Regions from separate parts of the Caldibacillus sp. 210928-DFI.2.18 genome, predicted to be linked through region 2. Evidence: riboswitches for the same ligand, from Rfam matches in the RefSeq annotation. Region 2 holds a riboswitch; each other region holds the start of a gene.

Region 1 (3,215 bases), on a different contig from region 2:
ATCGCTCCACGATTCCGTGTACCAATTCATTTATGACATCATTCCTTCACAACTTTAATATGGTTTGCCTCTTTTGCTTCAGTTAATACACTCCCGATTGTTTGACAGTAATAATGATATTGATTGAGCACCTCGTTGGAAATTAATTCTCCCGGTATAACAAGAGGAATACCCGGCGGATAAATCATCAATGTATCCGCACTTATCCGTCCAACAGCTTGATCAATCGGTATAGATTCTTGCTCAGCATAAAAAGCATCGCGCGGAACAAGAACTAATTTATTTACTTCACTTGTTGTGACGTGAGTAGAAATGATCGTTGCATGTTTTCCATACTTTTTCTCAATATCCTTCAAGGCAAAAACTAGTTTGTCGATGGATTCTTTCGTGTCGAACGAGCTAATCACAGCCATAATGACATATCCTTCAGCCAATTCCATTTGAATGCCGTATTCTTCTTTTAAAATTGTGTAGACATCAAAGCCGGTAAAACCAATTCCATTTACACGGATAACAAGTTTTGTCCAATCATATGATTGTTGGAAATATTTCTCCACGTAGGCTTCTTTTAATACTTCATAGTTCGAATTTGCTTCAATGGACAGAACAGCATCCATTACAATCGGTTTTAATTCCCTATACCGCTTTTTTCCAAACAGAACCATCTCTCTTCGTGCCACATCCAAAGAACTCATTAACAAATAGTTCGCACTTGTTGTTTGTAACATATTCACTATTTTTTGCATACGTTCCGGAGCAATTCGGTTCCCTTTTAATAATAGTAATGAACTTTGGGTTAAGGAACCCCCTGTTTTATGCATGCTAACGGTAACTGCATCAGCTCCGGCTGTAAGAGGATCGATATAGTCATCAGGCATAAAAGCCAAGTGAGCACCATGAGCACTGTCGACAAGAACTGTTACACCCCGTTCGTGGGCGAGTTCACAAATTTCCACCAATTCATTCATTGCACCAAAATAGGTTGGATATGTGACAAGGATTGCTTTCGTTTCCGTATTTTCATTTAATGCCTTTCTTACATTTTTAACAGACACACCGTGGGCAATCCCAAAATGCAAGTCGACTTCGGGTTGAATAAATATCGGTTTTGCCCCGCTCAAAATTATTCCATTCATAACGGATTTATGACAATTTCTCGGTACAAGAAGCGTTTCACCCGGTTTTACTGCTGCTAAAATCATGGCAATAATACCAATTGTCGTACCGTTAACTAAAAAATAAGCATGATCGGCTCCAAATGCATCAGCCGCTAATTCCTGGGCTTCTTTGATTACCGATTGGGGATGGCTTAACAGATCAAGTTCTTTCATTGAGTTGACGTCCATCCGCATTGTCATATCCCCGAGAACCATTCGTAACGGGTTCATTTGTGCCCCCATTTTGTGACCCGGGACATCAAATGGTATAACATCTCTTCTGGCATATTGAACTAGTGTTTGAAATAAGGGCATTTGATTGTGATCTAATTTAGGCGCTGCTTTTATCAACGGTTGTTCAAATTCCAATAGTTTGTTCATCATCGGCAGCCACCACTAACATTAAGTGTAGTAAGCACCTTGTTGGACTCCATTGCCCTATTAGAAAATTGCTCATGTACCTTACAAGTTCCCTCTACGATTCCGCAAAGTTCATTTGTATATCCTTTATCAATGAGTGCAGCGCAGGTAATTTGTACAGTATCATGGACAGCTGTTGCCATATTTTCCCTGCTCGCATGAGTTGTACTTGTTAGTAAAAACACTTCATAAGCTGGTTTTATAAACTGTTTTTGAAGGAAAGTTGAATCCCGCCCTGCATCAGGTATTTGATTCTGATATCCTTCTATTGCAGATTCCGATATGAATAAAAATTTCTCTGCCAATATTAACCACTCCTAACACAATTTTTTTGTTTAGGCATAAAAAAAGCTCTCCAAAGGCAAGGAAAGCTTCGATTAATATCAGCTGCTTATCCTCTTATTGCTCACAAAATGTACTCATTTTGTGCTCAGGTTGGGCACCCAATATTTAGTTCTGTGAACCAAACTGGTTTGCCACCGTATCTTAGACCCCTCGTCTCAACGGCTATTAATAAGAGAGAAACTTTTATTTATGCTGGAATAATAATAAAGGATTTAAAAAGACATGTCAATTTATTTTGGAAATGTCTTAATAAAATTTTTTTGCACGTTTATAGGTTTACCATAAGCTCCAAGAAAGTAAACATTTCTATAAATCAAATACGAATGGCGCAATATTCTTTGTCCTCATAGATATATTTATCAAATATTTTGTAAATTCTTTTCAAATGACCTTTTTGGGTGCAACCCTTAAAAATTTATCAAATTATTGATAAAATAGTAATATACAAATCTTTCATATAATGGAGGCAAAACTATGTTAATTCCTTATAAAGGAAAAACACCAAATGTTCATGATAGTGTTTTTATTGCTCCGGGGGCATATTTAATTGGTGATGTAACAATAGGAAAGGAAAGTTCCGTATGGTTTAATGCCGTTTTACGCGGTGATGAAGGGCCCATCATTATCGGAGAAAAATGCAGTATTCAAGATAATGTAACCATCCATCTTTATGAAGATCATCCGACCATCATTAAAGACGGTGTAACAGTAGGACATAATGTAATTTTACATGGCTGTAAGATTGGAAGCAACACAATTGTAGGTATGGGGTCAACTATTTTAGATGATGCTGAAATCGGTGAACAATGTATTATCGGTGCGAATACATTGATAACCGGCGGAAAAAAAATCCCTCCCCGCTCGCTGGTGGTCGGCTCTCCCGGAAAAGTTGTCCGTGAATTGTCAGATTATGATTTCATGTTAATTCAAGGTTCAATTGAAGTTTACGTACAAAAAGGGAAGGAGTACATTGATATTCTTTCCCAATTAAAAAATAAATAAGAAAGAACGGTTGCTAAAGATACGTACTGTTAACGGGATTAATAAAAATGTACTTGTATTCACTTCAAATAGGGGCATCCGTTTATAAAAAACTTTCCGGGACTGCCCCTATAGGTCGTTTCTATTTAAAACTTGATCGAAATCCGTCTATTAATAAGAGAATTGCTGTAATAATGTGAAGGGCCATTCCGAGAAATGGAATCCAACCTAAACAGGATGTAATAATCCCTAACACACTTCCATGAAAAGATCTTTTTTCCATTATTGAAAATATGAGCGTAATGATATGCA
Region 2 (3,215 bases):
AAAAATGCTTGCAAGTGAACGAATTGATGTGGAATTGAATACCGATTTTTTTGCAAAACGTGAAGAATATTTGCAGGAATTTCCAAAAATTATTTATACCGGAATGATTGACCAATTTTTTGATTATCAATTTGGCGAATTAGAATATCGTAGTTTGCATTTTGAAACGACGATTTTAGGTCAGGAAAATTATCAAGGAAATGCGGTAGTCAATTATACGGATGCAGAAACACCTTTTACGCGAATTATTGAACATAAACATTTTGAATTTGGCAACCAACCAAAAACAGTTATTACAAAAGAATATCCGCGAATGTGGAATAAAGGCGATGAACCGTATTACCCGGTGAATGACGAAAAAAATAATGAAAAATATCGGAAATATAGCGAACTTGCCGGGCAATTGCCAAATGTTATTTTTGGCGGCAGACTTGGTATGTACAAATATTATGATATGCACCAAGTCATTGCCGCAGCCTTATCAGTCGTGAAAAAAGAATTTCATGAATGAGATTTTTCATAGAAAGTGGCTCGGAACAGTAATTCCGAGTCACTTTTTCCTAAAAGACACAATCCTGGAATTTTACAGTGTTCTCGTATTTCTTTGGCGATACCGAAATGTTTGTCACTATGCCCTGTGGTGAATGAACCTATATCTGTAGTGATCCGCAAACTTCTTTGGCGGTATTTACTTATTTTTTCTTTGCCATATGGTATAAAGAACCTAATATCTACAGTGTACCCCAGACTTCTTTTGCGATATCAATAATATATTTTAATTTTGCCCATTGCTCTTCTTCCGTTAACTTATTGCCGTGGTGAGTCGAAGCAAAACCGCATTGTGTACTAATACACAGTTGTTCAAGCGGAACATATTTGGCGGCTTCTTGTATCCGTGCTTTAATTACTTCTTTGTCTTCTAGTTTTCCGGACTTCGATGTGAAAATACCAATAACGACTTTGGGTCCGCCCTTTGGTATATATTTTAAAGGTTCAAAACCACCGGACCGTTCATCATCGTATTCAAGGAAGAAGCCGTCTACTTTTTCCTTAGCAAAAAAGGTGGGGGCGATATAATCATATGGACCCTCAAATGCCCAAGCCGATTGATAATTACCGCGGCATAGATGGGTTGTTACGATTAAGTCATCCGGTTTTCCTTCCAGTACACCATTTGCCACACGTAATGCCAAATCAATTGATTTTTGCCGTTCATCTTCCGGAATATCCGGGATACAGTAACCGGCAATCGCAACATCATCTAATTGCAGGTAACGACAGCCGGCATTATAGAATGCTTGAATCGCATCACGGTATGCTTGAATTAGATCTTTTGCAAAATCTTCAACATCCGGATAAACTTCTTCGTTTAGAATTCCCGGATAGAAAAATTGATTCGGACTCGGAATTGTCATTTTCGCAATGGCCCGGTCGCCGACAATTTCTTTAAATTCGATAAAATCTTGCAAGTGCGGATGGTTCGGATTAAAGCTGACTTTTCCAACAACGCGGACATTATATTTTTCGGTTTCGACGCCAACAAATTGATAACCTTGTTCAGGGATATACCCTTCAACCCCGTTTAAATGCTCCATAAAATCCGTATGCCAAAATCTCCGTCTGAACTCGCCATCCGTCACAGCTTTCAGACCAATTTCAATTTGTTTATCGACAATTCGTTTGATTTCTTCTGTTTCAATGGCTCTTAATTCCTCAGCTGTAATGGTTCCTTCTTGAAAGTCCTTTCTTGCTTTATGGATTCGCTCCGGACGAAGTAGGCTCCCTACTTGATCAGCTTTAAAAGGTGCTTTTGTAATTGTTTTTGTTGTCATTATGTTTCCCTCACTTTTTTATTTTTTTGTTAAGCTTGTCAATATGGTAATTCACCGGTATTGACAAATGAAAAACCTCTCTTCAAGAAAGAAGAGAGGTAAACATAACGATTATAGTTTTCGATCTCTTCTTATCTTCAAGCCAAAAGCTTTCTGGAATTGGCACAGTACTTTTAATAAGTCCGCTGCCGAGGTTTCTTCGGGCCAGTCCCTCCACCTCTCTAGATAAGAATATTTAAAAATATGAAATTAATCTTGTTTATTAATATATACGTATTATTCCTATATGTCAACTATTTTTTTAAAAAACTTGTTATGGACCTTTCGCAAATAATTTTCACCCACATATGAACTTTCTTCAAATTTTAAGCAGATGTATGAGTAAAAATAGAGAAAAATTTTTTATCCCTTCATTAGTGATCGGCTTTATCATACGTGTTGATTGTCTTCTTCCAAAATGGTGAGCATTTGCTTATAATTAGTTAGGTAGACTAATAGAGTAGGGGAAGTTCTTATGAATGTAAAAGACATCGCAAATATCCGAAAGCAATTTAAGTTAGATAATCATCTTTTGCAAGTGAAAGATATTTTTAATGTGTATATTCGAAAAGAAAGCAGTGAAATTTTTTATCAAGAATGTCATCCGTTTCCGATGTTGGACCGGGAGCAGCAAGAATTATTTATGTTGAACTTCAAAAAGGTGTTAACCGGCCAGCTGGATGTAAAACTGTTTGAGCTAAAGTTTCAGGCGGAAGCAGAGGCGCATAGCAAGGACATTCTATACGAGGCAATCCAAAACAATGATGTTGAATCCTGGAAATCACAAATGCTTCTGCTTGTTGAAAAAATGGTCAAAGATATTCAGTATGAAAAAGATATCGTAATTACGTTCATTCGCGGCGAATATTATAAACCAACCAAAAGGACGAATGAGGAGACGGAAGAACACGCAAATGATACCGTATATACCCATCCATTTATCCTTTGTAGCATAAATCGTACCGAACAGCCGAAAAAATCACTGCTTTTTGATTTTGTTGAGCTGGAGTTTAAAGCAAATGTAGTCGTCGATTCAATTATTAATTTAACATCACCAATGTCGGGATTCCTCTTTCCTTGTTTTACGGAAAATTACACTGATATTAATCATATTTTATACTCGACAGGGAAGGCAAACCAACCGGACTATCATATTATTGAGGATGTATTGAATGCGGAACCGGTGATGACCGCTCAAGACGATAAAGCAGTTTTTGAAGAAATTGTTAAAGAAGTGGTTGGTGAGGAAGTAGAACCGTCAACACTTTCGAATGTATATGAAGAAATTAATCGAATGATGGAAAAGGAAGAGGAACAAGATATTCCAAAACTCGATTATAAAGA
Region 3 (3,215 bases), on a different contig from region 2:
TACTCGTGATGATTAATAAATCTTGAACTTTCTTCAAATTTTGCGGTTTAAAGTCGTCCATCGAAAATGATTGCACCGGTAATTGTTTTGCTTGTAATTTTTCAACAATCGTACTTGCCAACGATTGCCCATTGCCCGTTTCAGAACCAAACAGTACGGTTACTTCACGAGTTTGAATGGATTGTTCCATTTTCGGGGCAGCTGTTTGATCAACTTGCACGCTTTGTTCATGCCCGGCAATGAACGGGAAGGACAGGAACCCGCACAACCATATTTTTTGTGCTTCGGTTAATGTCGGGATTAACCTGTTCAAATATTCTCGTTGTTCTTCATTAAATGGGCTGTTATTCACGTTAAATTGCAAAACGTTTCACCTCATCATTTCTTATGTTACAATCTATAAAACAGTATTCATATTAAAATAGTATGTTTTTAAATTATGATTATCCAACTTTGCGACAAATGAACCGGGTCTTTATTTGGATTTTTCAATTTTGCAACAAATCCAATCGGTCCTCCATTCGGTTCCCCATTTTGTTTCAAAGAACCGGATCTTTAATTCTGGTTTCCCAATTTTCCAACAAATTAATTTAGTCCCAATTTGATTCCCATTTTGTTTCAATGAACCGGTCCTCAATTCGCCGGGGTATGTAGACCGCATTCTATTTTATTAAAACCGGCCCATCTTCCGGCACGTTGATTATTTGGATCTGTAACCGGCAATGTGCACGGCTCACAACCAATGCTCGGGTATCCTTGATCATGTAAAATATTATATGGCAACTCATTTTGACGGATATATGACCAAACATCTTCCCAAGTCCAGTATATTAATGGACAAATTTTAATAGATTTAAATCTTTCGTCCTTATTGACAAAATCTGTATTCTTTCTGCTTGGAGACTGTTCCCTGCGAAGTCCGGAAATCCAAGCCGGGACTCCATACAAAACTTCTTCCAACGGCCTTATTTTTCGCAAAAAACAACATAAATCAGGCTCTGTTTTCCACAACTCCTGTCCGTACTTTTTTGCTTGTTCCTCCAAAGTCAGCTTCGGTTTTTTTAGTTGAATATTTAAACTCGGGTATTTGATTTTTACTTTTTCAATCAATTCATATGTTTCCTTAAAATGAACGCCGGTATCGAGAAAAACAATCGTTGCTTCCGGTTGAACTTTTGCAATCAGATCCACTAAGACAATTCCCTCTGCCCCAAAGCTACAGGCGTAAACAACGGAATTTCCATATGTCTCATATGCCCATTGTAAAACAGGCAACGCCCCTTTTGTTTCATCTGTAAACCGTTGATTCTTGAAAGGATCATCTGTAAAGTTATCATATAAAATCCGCTGTTCAATCATCATTTCACCCCTAAAAAAATCCCTTCTTCATTTTGATAAATAAGAAGGGATAGATTTAATCATATTCCTTCTTATCTTCCAGACATTTGTCTGCAGGAGTTGGCACAGTGTTTTTAAACCTGTTGCCGAGGTTTCTTCGGGCCGGTCCCTCCACCTCTCTTGATAAGAATATCATCTTTTCCTATAATTTTAGTATGAATTAAGTTTAAACTGTGTTATTTTAAAAGTCAATAAGTTTTTTGAAAATATGACCTATTTCCCTTTTTGACTCTTTTCTATATAGGCTAAGTACTTGCCGACAACGTCCATATCATAACATTTATACAAAACTCTTGAACCGACCACATCTTCTATTTCATTAAATAAAAAACGTCCCTCTTCATCTAAAATAAAATCAATCCCGACAAAATCAAACTGTGCAAGTTGTGCGATTTTCTTAACCAATCTCTTTTCATCGTCACTCAGTGAATACGGTTCAACCTTCCCACCTAAAGAAAAATTTGCTTTAAAGCTTTTTTCGGAATATCTTTTGACAGCTGCCAAAATTTCGTTTCCCATAACAAACACACGAATGTCAACGCCGGGATTTGTACAAACTTCCTGCAAAATAAACTCGTCACCGGAAAATGCGGCTAGTTTTTCTGTCAATTCCTTTTCGTTAGCAATGAAAAATACTTCTCTTCCTCCGTGTCCGGCAACTGATTTTAAAATGAGCGGAAAATCACCGTCAAACTGCTCAACACAAAAATCATGCCGGTTTCCAATCCAAGTTTTCACAGATTTAATGCCATGTGAGTTGATAAATTGATGGGTTTTCCCTTTATGATTACAAATTTCTGTTATAAAAGCCGAATTAAACACTCGGCACCCCATCTTTTCAAAATGCGTTGCAATGATACTATTCCGGCTCCGATTAATAACAAAATCCGGTGTCGCTAATCGCTTTCTTCTAGCTGCTGCGTAAAATTGTTCATCAATTCCAAGGAAAAGTTCATCCGTCAAAACAAGGTCAATCGTTAACCCCTGTTCCTGTGCCCTTGCGACGAATTGATCCGCAAACCATTGATTTTTCTTATAATCTTCCCGTCCGTAAATCAGTAAACCACTATGCATAACCAATTCTCTCCAATATGTAATCAAAAATATATTCCGACACGTCGATACCGGTGCAATCAAACACATTTTTTATATGGGCATTGGAATTCACTTCACAGATTATCGGTTCATCATTATCACCAAATAAAAGATCAACACCGGAAAAATCCGCTCCCACCGCTTGTGATGCCTTTATGGCCAACTCCTTAAAAGCTTGCGGGGGATCGAACTTTTGCATCATCCCGCCATTTGTTACATTCGCACGAAAATCTTTTTCATTTAGTCTGAGCATGGAAGCTACAACTTGATCCCCAACCACATACAACCGGGCATCTTTTCCGGTACTGGATGAAATAAATTGTTGGTAAAGGTGAGGCCGGTATAGCAGCTGGTGCCTTTTGACGACCAATTCTTCCCGGTTTTTCACTAAATAAACTTGATCCCCAAACGAACCGTATGCTTCCTTTATAACAATCGGATAATCAAATTCCTTTTCCACTCGATCAATAAATTGGTCATTTGGATCTATCGTACCGGGAAACATCATTGGTGAAAATAACGTTTTCGGCATTCGTATTCGTTTATTTGCCAATGTTTGAAATGTAGCGATTTTATCATCACATATTTCAATGGCATTTGCATTATTAAAAAGTTGATAACCTAATCCTTCCAATTGTTTGGCCAGTCGGATATCTTTATCTAAAAATAGGATAAAATCAGGCTGAAACAAACCATCCTTTTTTACATGCAAAGAATTATCC
Region 4 (3,215 bases), on a different contig from region 2:
TACAGATTATTCTTTACGAACATTGATCTATTTAGCTTCACTTGAAACAGATAGACTTTGCAATATTCAGGAAATTTCAGATGCCTATGGTATTTCAAAAAATCATTTAATGAAAGTGGTTCATCACTTAGGAAAGCTTGGAATTATTGAAACCGTACGGGGAAGAAACGGGGGTTTTCGTTTGGCCCTTCTACCCGGCGACATCAATATCGGTAAACTTGTCCGGCAAACAGAAGATGGTTTTTATTTAGTTGATTGTTTTAATCCCGACACCCCGAATGCTTGTGTCATTACTCCGGTTTGCGGACTTTCTCATATATTAAGAGAAGCTTTACAGGCGTATCTTCATGTTTTGGATAAGTATACACTGGCCGATATTGTAAAGTCGCCCGAGGCCTATCGGGAATTACTATTTAAAGAAATACAATGAGTAGCAAACCATAGTTATACAAATCTAAAATCAATTTCTAAAATCTCTTTATTAGGATTTAACTTCTCCCATGGACTTTATAACTCAAGAAAGGGGCTGTCCAGAAAGTCATTTTTTCGACTTTTGGATGCCCCTTTCTTGTTTAAAAAACTTGATAAATCAATATTTTAAATGATTCGCTATTAGAAGTTCGCCACAATAGTTATCTCATTGCTGCTTTTTTCAATAACTCAGCTTTATCCGTTCTTTCCCACGGCAAGTTTATATCCGTCCGACCAAAATGTCCGTATGCCGCTGTTTGTTTATAAATCGGTCTGCGTAAATCAAGCATTTTGATAATTCCGGCCGGTCTTAAGTCAAAATGTTTACGGACCAAATCAACTAAAACTGCTTCATCAACTTGCCCCGTCCCGAATGTATCAATAGAAATTGAAACCGGTTGGGCAACCCCAATCGCATAAGCAAGCTGTACTTCACATTTATCGGCAAGTCCGGCTGCAACAATATTTTTCGCCACATAACGAGCTGCATAAGAAGCGGAACGATCCACTTTCGTCGGGTCTTTTCCGGAGAACGCACCGCCACCATGATGAGCATAACCCCCATATGTATCGACAATGATTTTTCTCCCCGTTAACCCGGCATCACCTTGTGGTCCACCGACAACAAAACGGCCAGTCGGATTAATAAAAAATTTCGTTTTATCATCAATAAACTCGTTTGGAACAACCTTTTTAATAACGAATTCATGAATATCCTTTTTTATCTGATCCAAATTTACTTCCGGGTGGTGTTGTGTTGAAATAACAATTGTATCGATTCGAACCGGTTTGCCATTTTCATCATATTCTACAGTTACTTGAGTTTTCCCGTCCGGACGCAAATATGGAATAATTTCTTCTTTTCTAACTTCAGCAAGCCTCCGTGCCAGCCGATGCGCTAATGATATCGGAAGCGGCATCAACTCACTCGTTTCATTGCAGGCAAAACCAAACATCAACCCTTGGTCACCGGCACCGATTGCTTCGATTTCATCATCAGTCATCAAGCCTTCGCGCGCTTCCAAAGCTTGGTTAACGCCCATCGCAATATCCGGTGATTGTTCATCGATGGCTGTCAATACGCCACAGGTCTCTGCATCAAACCCATATTTTGCCCGCGTATAACCAATTTCCCGAACCGTATCCCGTACTATTTTTGGAATATCAACATAAGAAGTTGTAGAAATTTCTCCAAATACAAGCACTAACCCGGTTGTAATGGATGTTTCCGCAGCAACACGGGCATTCGGATCTTCGCTTAAAATCGCATCCAGAATCGCATCTGATATTTGATCGCAAATTTTATCCGGATGTCCTTCCGTTACCGACTCTGAAGTAAATAGATGTCGTGTCCCCATAATTTTCCTCCTTAAAATCGCGCTGGCATTCATTTTATATAAGCAAAAGCCAGCTTTTTATTTGAAACGGATACAAGCCAATGCCCAGGATCAACATCGGAACGTTTTTAAAACATCTGCTTTATTATATTAATAAGCATTCCCCATTCAAATTGGAGATATAATTATACAAAAATCTAAAGAAAACTCGGCGACTGCCGAGCCTTTAGGCGAAAGCAGAGCCGTAGTTGTACTTATGCGCTAGGAAAGTAGAAATTGAAAAATTTCTACTTTCCTATTAGCAAAAAAAAACACCTTCCCATGAGGAAAGGTTGCGCACGTCTTCCTTTCACTCTTATCGTTCAAGGAATCACCTTGCATCGGTTAGCACCTTACTTGCAAGAAGTAGGTTGCCGGGTTTCCTCGGGCCTGTCCCTCCACCATCTCGGGATAAGAGTATCCGTTATAGATAAATCATACATGATATGAGAAATATGTCAATTGTTTTAAACAGAGATTAAAAAAGTTTTTTAGAAAACCAATTCAATTCCGTTATCTAAATTAGAAAAATGAGCTTAAAAATGAATAAAAAATGGAGCAATTTTTTTCTTTGAATAGTATAGACTAATAAAATATATATGTTATACTATTTTCGAAGGATATGAGAAAATAACAAAGGGGAAGGTTTACTAATGAAAATGGTAAGTACGGTAAACAGTCTGTATGAATTAGTAAATGGAAATAATATTTTAGTACAATTATCCGTTCCACAGTTAATGGAAAAAATTATTAACAATAAAGAAGGCTTACTAACTGACAAAGGTGCAATCAGTGTAACAACCGGGAAGTATACGGGGAGATCACCGAAAGATAAATATATTGTTCAAGAAAACTCTGTGCTGAATAAAATCGATTGGGGCAGTGTCAACCAACCAATCTCAAAAGAAGTATTTAACAGATTGTATCATAAAGTTTTGCATTATTTAAAACACAAGAAAGAACTGTACGTGTTTAAAGGATTTGCCGGCGCAGACAAATTATATCAACTGCCAATCCAGGTGATAACCGAATATGCATGGCATAATTTATTTGCCCATCAGTTGTTTATCCGCCCAACCGAAGAAGAATTGAAAAATCACCAAAGTCAATTTACAGTTATTTTTGCACCGGATTTCAAAGCTGATCCGGTCATTGATGGCGTTAGATCGGAAACATTTATTATTATTTCTTTTGAAGAGAAGGTTGTTCTGATTGGTGGAACAGAATATGCCGGTGAAATGAAAAAATCAATTTTTACAATTATGAACTATTTGCTTCCCGAGCAAGATATTTTCTCTATGCATTGCTCTGCCAATGTCGGGGATGACGGGGATGTTGCACTGTTCTTTGGCTTATCCGGTACCGGTA

What was found. Region 2 has a riboswitch for S-adenosylmethionine ahead of LIZ98_RS16890 (5-methyltetrahydropteroyltriglutamate--homocysteine S-methyltransferase). Riboswitches for the same ligand answer to the same signal wherever they lie in the genome.
Region 1: it holds a riboswitch for S-adenosylmethionine, as region 2 does, so the genes downstream of both, LIZ98_RS09365 (hypothetical protein) here and LIZ98_RS16890 (5-methyltetrahydropteroyltriglutamate--homocysteine S-methyltransferase) in region 2, are expected to answer to the same signal.
Region 3: it holds a riboswitch for S-adenosylmethionine, as region 2 does, so the genes downstream of both, LIZ98_RS01705 (phosphoadenylyl-sulfate reductase) here and LIZ98_RS16890 (5-methyltetrahydropteroyltriglutamate--homocysteine S-methyltransferase) in region 2, are expected to answer to the same signal.
Region 4: it holds a riboswitch for S-adenosylmethionine, as region 2 does, so the genes downstream of both, metK (methionine adenosyltransferase) here and LIZ98_RS16890 (5-methyltetrahydropteroyltriglutamate--homocysteine S-methyltransferase) in region 2, are expected to answer to the same signal.

Annotation. Positions count from the first base shown of each region.
Region 1 covers NZ_JAJCHL010000036.1:23,873-27,087, reverse strand. Annotated here, with positions in the region: gene speE (polyamine aminopropyltransferase) at 1-30, opposite strand, end outside; gene LIZ98_RS09370 (aminotransferase class I/II-fold pyridoxal phosphate-dependent enzyme) at 39-1,538, opposite strand; gene LIZ98_RS09365 (hypothetical protein) at 1,538-1,882, opposite strand; SAM riboswitch class I at 1,974-2,097, opposite strand; gene LIZ98_RS09360 (gamma carbonic anhydrase family protein) at 2,397-2,924, shown strand; gene LIZ98_RS09355 (hypothetical protein) at 3,046-3,215, opposite strand, start outside.
Region 2 covers NZ_JAJCHL010000144.1:847-4,061, reverse strand. Annotated here, with positions in the region: gene glf (UDP-galactopyranose mutase) at 1-511, shown strand, start outside; gene LIZ98_RS16890 (5-methyltetrahydropteroyltriglutamate--homocysteine S-methyltransferase) at 732-1,832, opposite strand; SAM riboswitch class I at 1,961-2,064, opposite strand; gene LIZ98_RS16885 (DUF4317 domain-containing protein) at 2,347-3,215, shown strand, end outside.
Region 3 covers NZ_JAJCHL010000003.1:53,337-56,551, forward strand. Annotated here, with positions in the region: gene LIZ98_RS01700 (assimilatory sulfite reductase (NADPH) flavoprotein subunit) at 1-364, opposite strand, end outside; gene LIZ98_RS01705 (phosphoadenylyl-sulfate reductase) at 634-1,359, opposite strand; SAM riboswitch class I at 1,428-1,528, opposite strand; gene LIZ98_RS01710 (ATP-grasp domain-containing protein) at 1,612-2,472, opposite strand; gene LIZ98_RS01715 (ATP-grasp domain-containing protein) at 2,465-3,215, opposite strand, start outside.
Region 4 covers NZ_JAJCHL010000014.1:28,318-31,532, reverse strand. Annotated here, with positions in the region: gene LIZ98_RS05120 (Rrf2 family transcriptional regulator) at 1-430, shown strand, start outside; gene metK (methionine adenosyltransferase) at 633-1,829, opposite strand; SAM riboswitch class I at 2,161-2,265, opposite strand; gene pckA (phosphoenolpyruvate carboxykinase (ATP)) at 2,507-3,215, shown strand, end outside.